DNA from 3 places in the Kitasatospora sp. NPDC058048 genome. Region 3 is predicted to be linked to each of the others. Evidence: riboswitches for the same ligand, from Rfam matches in the RefSeq annotation. Region 3 holds a riboswitch; each other region holds the start of a gene.
What was found. Region 3 has a riboswitch for cyclic di-AMP ahead of ACFVVA_RS14285 (NlpC/P60 family protein). Riboswitches for the same ligand answer to the same signal wherever they lie in the genome.
Positions count from the first base shown of each region.

Region 1: linked by a shared signal. The riboswitch ahead of ACFVVA_RS03715 (transglycosylase family protein) and the one ahead of ACFVVA_RS14285 (NlpC/P60 family protein) in region 3 are both predicted to bind cyclic di-AMP.
Region 2: linked by a shared signal. The riboswitch ahead of ACFVVA_RS11605 (peptidoglycan DD-metalloendopeptidase family protein) and the one ahead of ACFVVA_RS14285 (NlpC/P60 family protein) in region 3 are both predicted to bind cyclic di-AMP.

Region 1 covers NZ_JBHVRT010000002.1:384,780-387,032, reverse strand. Annotated here, with positions in the region: gene ACFVVA_RS03720 (hypothetical protein) at 1-531, shown strand, start outside; cyclic di-AMP (ydaO/yuaA leader) riboswitch at 983-1,153, shown strand; gene ACFVVA_RS03715 (transglycosylase family protein) at 1,140-2,253, shown strand, end outside.
Region 2 covers NZ_JBHVRT010000008.1:249,513-251,765, forward strand. Annotated here, with positions in the region: gene ACFVVA_RS11605 (peptidoglycan DD-metalloendopeptidase family protein) at 255-1,247, opposite strand; cyclic di-AMP (ydaO/yuaA leader) riboswitch at 1,250-1,450, opposite strand; gene ACFVVA_RS11610 (MFS transporter) at 1,741-2,253, shown strand, end outside.
Region 3 covers NZ_JBHVRT010000011.1:11,905-14,157, reverse strand. Annotated here, with positions in the region: gene ACFVVA_RS14290 (NlpC/P60 family protein) at 1-692, shown strand, start outside; cyclic di-AMP (ydaO/yuaA leader) riboswitch at 1,032-1,185, shown strand; gene ACFVVA_RS14285 (NlpC/P60 family protein) at 1,196-2,253, shown strand, end outside.

The sequences.
Region 1 (2,253 bases), on a different contig from region 3:
GCCGAGGCCGTGCACGTCCGGCTGTCCGAGGCCGGGCTGGCCCGGGCCGACCGCGCCCGGCTGTTCGCCATCGCGACCGCCGCGGACGGCGTGGTGCTGACCACCGTCGGCGGCGAGGACGCGGCCGCGGCGGCCGGTATCACCGGCGTGCTGCTGGCCGCCCGACTGGCCGTGCCGGTCGTCGCCGCCGCGCTCGACGTGCCCGGCTCGGTGGCCGCGGCCGTCAACCACCTCAGGGACACCGGCTCGCAGCGCCCGGCGCTGGCCCCGCTGGTGATCGGCCCGGAGGCGGACTCCGAACTGCTCGCCACCGCCGCCGAGGAGACCGGCTGCCCGTCGGCCGCGCCGCTGGGCTCGTACCCGTCGGTCGGCCAGCTGATCGCCTCCACCTACCTGGCGGCGCTGCCCGCGCCGTCCCCGGAGGACCTGGCACGGGCCGAGGCGGAGGCCGCGGCCGCCGCCGAGGCCGAGGGGGCCCTGGAGGGCGTCCGCGGCGCCCACGCGGCCTCCCAGGAGCCCGCAGGGCGGTAGTCGACGCCGCGCGCCGGTTCGCGCGCACCGAAGGGCCCGGAACGGCATGCGTTCCGGGCCCTTCGGTTTTGCTCCGCCCGCCCACGGCCGTCCCGCGGAAGTCGGACGGCAATGAAGTGGAATGTCCGTTCTGGCCTATTTGAAAGGAAATAGGAAACGCGGTCGCGGGCGCTCGCATCACTGCCGCCGCAGCATCCGCCGGGGCGCTCCGGCCCGCGATTCGACGCGCCGTCACACCACTTCTGAAGCGCTGCCAGTTGTGGGCTTCCGCAACAGGGTTGCCTGAAAACGATCATTTACGATCATGAAGAGCGGCAATTTTGGCAGTTCCCACTAAACCGTGATGCGCATCACAGCCGTTTGCAGTTTGAACTTAAGTCTGATTAACGTGCTCCCCGTTCGTGACCACACGAACCCGGTTCATCCGCGACGCCGAGTCCTGCCGTCGGATGTCCTGGCAGCGCGAAATCGCACCACGGCAGGAGCGGGGGACCCACAGGTAAGTCGCCCCGGACCGATCTCCGGAACGGTCCAGGGCTAGGGGTGAAGCCGCGCCCACAGCGCGGCCGGGCAACTCCAGCCCGAATCCGACAGCTCACCTCGCAGGCGTGGGAGAGGACCGCGTCTTCATGCTGCCCACCAACGGCACTCGTCTGTCCAGCCGCACCCATCGCGTGATCGCCGCCCTCGGCGTCGCGGGCGTCGGCCTCACCGTCCCCTGCATCGCCTCCGGCACCGCCTCCGCCGCCACCGTCGCCACCTGGGACAAGGTCGCCCAGTGCGAGAGCGGCGGCAACTGGAGCATCAACACGGGCAACGGCTTCTACGGCGGCCTCCAGTTCACCTCCAGCACCTGGTCCGCCTTCGGCGGCAGCGCCTTCGCGGCGCGCGCCGACCTGGCCACCAAGGACCAGCAGATCGCCGTCGCCGAGAAGGTCCTCGCCTCGCAGGGCCCCGGCGCCTGGCCGGTGTGCTCGGTCCAGGCCGGCCTCACCAAGGGCGGCGCCGCGGCCGCCGTCGACACCTCGGCGGGCTCCACCGCCGGCTCGACCGCCGCCAAGCCCGCGCAGCCCGCCCAGAGCGCCAAGCCGGCCGCCCCGGCCGCCAAGCCCGCTCCGCAGACCCAGGCCCCGGCCGCCAAGCCCGCCGCGCCCGCCCAGGACGGCACGCAGGCCGGCACCGACTCCGCCGCCTCCGGAAACCGGAGCGACTGGGTCCAGAAGCGCCAGCAGCAGGCCCAGAACGGCGACTACACCGTGGTCGAGGGCGACTGGCTGTCCGCGATCGCCGACCAGCACAAGGTGCAGGGCGGCTGGCAGCGGCTGTACGAGCTCAACCGCGGCACCCTGACCGAGGGTCCGGACAGCATCTACCCGGGCCAGCAGCTGTCCTTCGGCGGCAACGGCCAGGCCCAGGCCGGCCAGTCCGCCACCGGCAAGTCCGGCTCGGACTTCACCTGGTTCGACCGCTCGCAGAAGTCCGGCCAGTCCGCGAACGGCGGTGCCGTGAACGCCCAGCCGACCGCGCAGGCCCAGACCCCGGCCGCCAAGCCGTCCACCAAGCCGGCTGCCAAGCCCGCTCCGCAGACCCAGGCTCCGGCCCAGACCCAGGCTCCGGCCGCCACCGGCAGCATGGCCGCCGCGGTCTCCTTCGCCGAGTCGAAGGTCGGTCAGGCGTACGTCTACGGCGGCACCGGCAACGGTGGCTGGGACTGCTCCGGCC
Region 2 (2,253 bases), on a different contig from region 3:
TCGAACGGCGCCCCGGAACCGCCGGACGGGCGGGGCACGACCGGGCACGACCGGGCGGGTCCGGAACGGCAGCGGCCGGCCCGGCCGTACGAGGAGGTCCTCGTGCGGCCGGGCCGGCCTGGGCGTGTCCCGCGCCCATGTCCGCCGTGCGGCGATCACCCGGTCGAGCGGTCACCCGACATGACCATCCCGGAGGATCGATTCGCCCCGCAGCAGCGGTGGTTCAGAAACCCTCGGGGCTCAGCGGCCCCGGGTCAGAGCGCGACGCCGTGCGCGCGCAGGTAGGCGACCGGGTTGATGTCCGAGCCGTACTCCGAGCCGTTGCGGATCTCGAAGTGCAGGTGCGGGCCGGTCACGTTGCCGGTGGCGCCGGAGAGGCCGATCTGCTGGCCGACGGTGACGGTCTGACCGATCCTCACGCCGATCGAGGAGAGGTGCGCGTACTCGGCGTAGTGGCCGTCGGCGAGCTTGATCTCGACCTCGTTGCCGTAGGCGCCGCCGTTGCCGGCCTTGACCACGACGCCGTTGGCGACGGCGCGCAGCGGGGTGCCGGTGGAGGCGACGAAGTCCTGGCCGGTGTGGTGGCCGGAGGCCCACATCGAGCCGGCCACGCCGTAGGCGGTGCCGAGCTTCGCGTTGGCCAGCGGGGCGACGAAGCCGGAGGTGGCGGCGGCGACCGGAGTGGCGGTCACGACCGGGGCCGGAGCGGCGACCTGCAGCTGGGTCTGGAGCTGGGCGGAGGGCTTGGCGGCCTCGGTCTTCACCTGGACCTGGGCCTGCGGCTTGGCGGCCTGGGTCGCCGGAGCGGCCGGCTGGGCGGGCTTCGCCGGGGCGGCCGGCTGGGCCGGGGCGGCGTCGGCGGCCGGCGCGGCGGCGTGGCCCGACAGCGCGAGCTGCTGGCCCGGGAAGATCAGGTTCGGGTTGGCGCCGACGACCGAGCGGTTCTGCTCGTACAGCGCGTGCCAGCCGCCCTCGACGTTCTTGGCGTCGGCGATCTTGGACAGGGTGTCGCCGCTGACGACGCGGTAGCTCTCCTGCGCGGCCGGGGCGGCCGGGGCAGCGGCCGGCGCGGCCGACTTGGCGTCCGTGGAGGCGGGGGCCTGCGCGGCCGGGGCGGCCGGAACGGTGTGGGCCTGGGCGCTCACCGCGGTGACGAGCGGGAGGGCGAAGGAGACACCGGTGACGGCGGTCGCGATGCCGATACGGGCGGCGCGGGGCAGGGCGATACGACGAGCCTGAGCAGGCATGGAATTTTCCTCTCCGACGCCTGCGAGGTGAGCTGTCGGGTTCGGGCTGGAGTTGCCCGGCCGCATGCGCGGCTTCACCCCTAGCCGGTCCTGGACGCCCGCGCCCTGAGGCGCGAACTCCGGTCCGGCGACTTACCTGTGGGTCCCCCGCTCCTGCCGTACAGAGTTCGTTTCGAACCACCGGGCAGCGGCAGGACTCGGCGTTCCACCCGGGGGATCCGTCCGGACTGGCCGGGCGGTCGCTGAACTAAAACCCATCCGTTCGGGTGAAGCAATGTCGATCTTTGAAAGGGCAACCATCTCCCCCGTTCCGGTGACCCTCCGCAGACCGGACCCCACGGTGCGTACACAACCCATTCACCCCCCGCCACTGATCCACGACCCTGCGCCGAGATCGGCGACGGACCGCAGCCACCCGTTCACGCACCGCCGACCGTCAACACACCCACCGGTGACCCTTGTCACGTGCGCCCCGGCAGCGCAGGATTCGCCCGTGGCCACCTCCGAGGCCGGCACCCTGCGCCTGGGCACCGCGCAGGGTCGCTGGGTACTACTGGCGACCGTGCTCGGCTCCAGCATGGCGATGCTCGACGGCACCGTGGTGAACGTCGCCCTGCCCCGGATCGGCGCCGACCTCGGCGCCTCCCTGGCGTCCCTGCAATGGACCCTGAACGCCTATCTGCTCACCCTGGCGGGCCTGATCCTGCTCGGCGGCGCGCTCGGCGACCGGTACGGGCGGCGCAAGGTCTTCCTGATCGGCGTGGTCTGGTTCGCCATCGCCTCCGCGGCCTGCGCCGCGGCGCCGAACATCCACGTGCTGATCGCCGCCCGCGCCGTCCAGGGCATCGGCGGGGCGCTGCTCACCCCCGGCTCGCTCGCCATGCTCCAGGCCGTCTTCCACCCCGACGACCGCTCGGCCGCGGTCGGGCTCTGGTCCGGCCTCGGCGGGGTGTCGGCCGCGATCGGCCCCTTCCTCGGCGGCTGGCTGGTGGACGGCCCCGGCTGG
Region 3 (2,253 bases):
AGCTGATGCTCACCTCCGACCCTTCCGGCTACCTGGAGAAGGCCTCCACCGTCCAGCAGGCCAGCAGCAGCCAGGCCGAGGCGCTCAAGGGGCTGCTGGACCAGCAGCGCCGGCTGGACCAGGAGAAGGTCGAGGCCTCCGCCGTGCTCGCCTCGCTGGACACCACCACCAAGGACCTGAACCAGGCCAAGGCGGACGTCAACACCAAGCTGAAGGCCGCCCAGGACCTGCTGAACTCGCTGAGCGCCACCGACCGCGCCGCGCTGAAGGCCCAGCAGGCGCAGGACGACCGCGCCTCGCGCGGCAGCGACCGGGTCGACCTCAGCAGCCTGCCGCCGGCCAGCGGCTACGCGGCCGTGGCGATGGCCAAGGCGATGGGCAAGCAGGGCTCGCCGTACGTGTGGGGCGCCACCGGCTCGACCACCTTCGACTGCTCGGGCCTGATGGTCTGGGCGTACGGGCAGGCGGGCGTCTCGCTGCCGCGCACCTCGCAGGAGCAGGGCCACTACGGCACCCGGGTGCCGTCGCTGGACCAGGCCCAGCCGGGCGACCTGGTGATCTACGGCAACGACATGCACCACGTCGGGATGTACATCGGCAACGGCATGGTGGTCCACGCGCCGCACACCGGTGACGTGGTGAAGGTGATGAAGGCCGACGCGATGTCGATCAACACCATCCGCCGGGTCTGACGGCCCGACACGCCCGCGGGGCCGTTCCGGGGGCTGTGAAAAGCGCCACCCCTCGTGCGGGGGGTGGCGTTCGGCTTTCCGCCCCTTCGCGGCCACATGCTGAGAACTGATCAGCCTTCTGTGTGCCGGTGGTCACCATCGGTCATTTTCACAGCAGAACTTGGGAAATCTTTGGTCTTTTTTCTGACAAGGATTTGAACCGATCACGGTTCAGTTACTAGGGTCGTGCTCTGAACCACCGCACTGTCGATCGCCCAGCCAGGGTGGCGGCGGTGGTTACCGTCGAGTTCGTGAGGCAGCGGGGCAGGTCGAAGCGACTGCCCGACAGGGGAGCCCAGTGTTTTGGGGGCGCTGCGGAGCGGAGCCGGGGAACCACGTTCCTCCGGGGTGAATCGACGCCAGGTCGGCCGATGGAACGGCCGTGAGGCGTCGTAGGGCATGCTTCCGGCCCGAACCCGTCAGCTCACCCGGTAGGCGGACGTAGGAAGAAGGAGTCCGCCTTCGTGGCGTCCCATCGTCGTCCCAAGCCCGCAGGCCGCGCCCGGGTCTCGATCCTGACCGGTGTCGCCGCGGCAGCCGTCGTCCTCTCCGCGCAAGGCGCCCACGCCGACCCGCAGCCGACCAAGGAACAGGTCAAGGGGCAGGTCGACCAGCTCAACGAGCAGGCCGAGATCGCGACCGAGAACTACAACGCGGCCCAGGCCAAGCAGCAGGAGCTGGAGAAGCAGGTCTCCGGCATGCAGGACCAGGTGGCCCGTCAGCAGGCCCAGGTCACCGAGCTCCAGGGCGGCCTGGCCGAGATCGCCGGCGAGCAGTACCGCAACGGGGGCATATCCCCGACCGTCCAGCTGATGTTCTCCTCCAGCCCGGACACCTTCCTCAGCCAGGCCGACGCGCTGAACCAGGCCGGCAGCACCCAGAAGGGTCAGCTGAAGGAGCTCCAGGAGCAGCAGCGCAAGCTCGACCAGGACCGCAACGAGGCCCAGGGCAAGCTCGCCGAGCTGGAGTCGACCACCCAGCAGCTGAAGACCTCCAAGGAGGAGGTCCAGGGCAAGCTGAAGGCGGCCCAGGACCTGCTCAACACGCTGACCGAGCAGGAGCGCCAGGCGCTGCGCCAGGCCGAGGAGAAGGCCGCGGCCGACGCCAAGGCCAAGGCCGACGCCGCCCAGGCCCAGCAGCAGCAGGCCGACCGCGCCTCCCGCGACAACAGCCGCGGCGACCTCGCGGCCGGCTCGAGTGCCTCGACCGGCTCGACCGCCTCCTCCCCGGTGAAGGTGGCCCCGGGCAGCTCGCGCGGTGCCGCCGCGCTCTCGGCCGCCGCCTCCAAGATCGGCAGCCCGTACGTCTGGGGCGCCACCGGCCCGGGCTCCTTCGACTGCTCCGGCCTGATGGTCTGGGCGTTCAACCAGGCGGGCGTGTCGCTGCCGCGCACCTCGCAGGCGCAGGCCTCGGCGGGCACCCGGATCGGCTCGGACATCTCCCAGGCCCAGCCCGGCGACCTGCTGATCTTCTACACCGACGCCCACCACGTCGGCATCTACGCGGGCAACGGCCAGGTGCT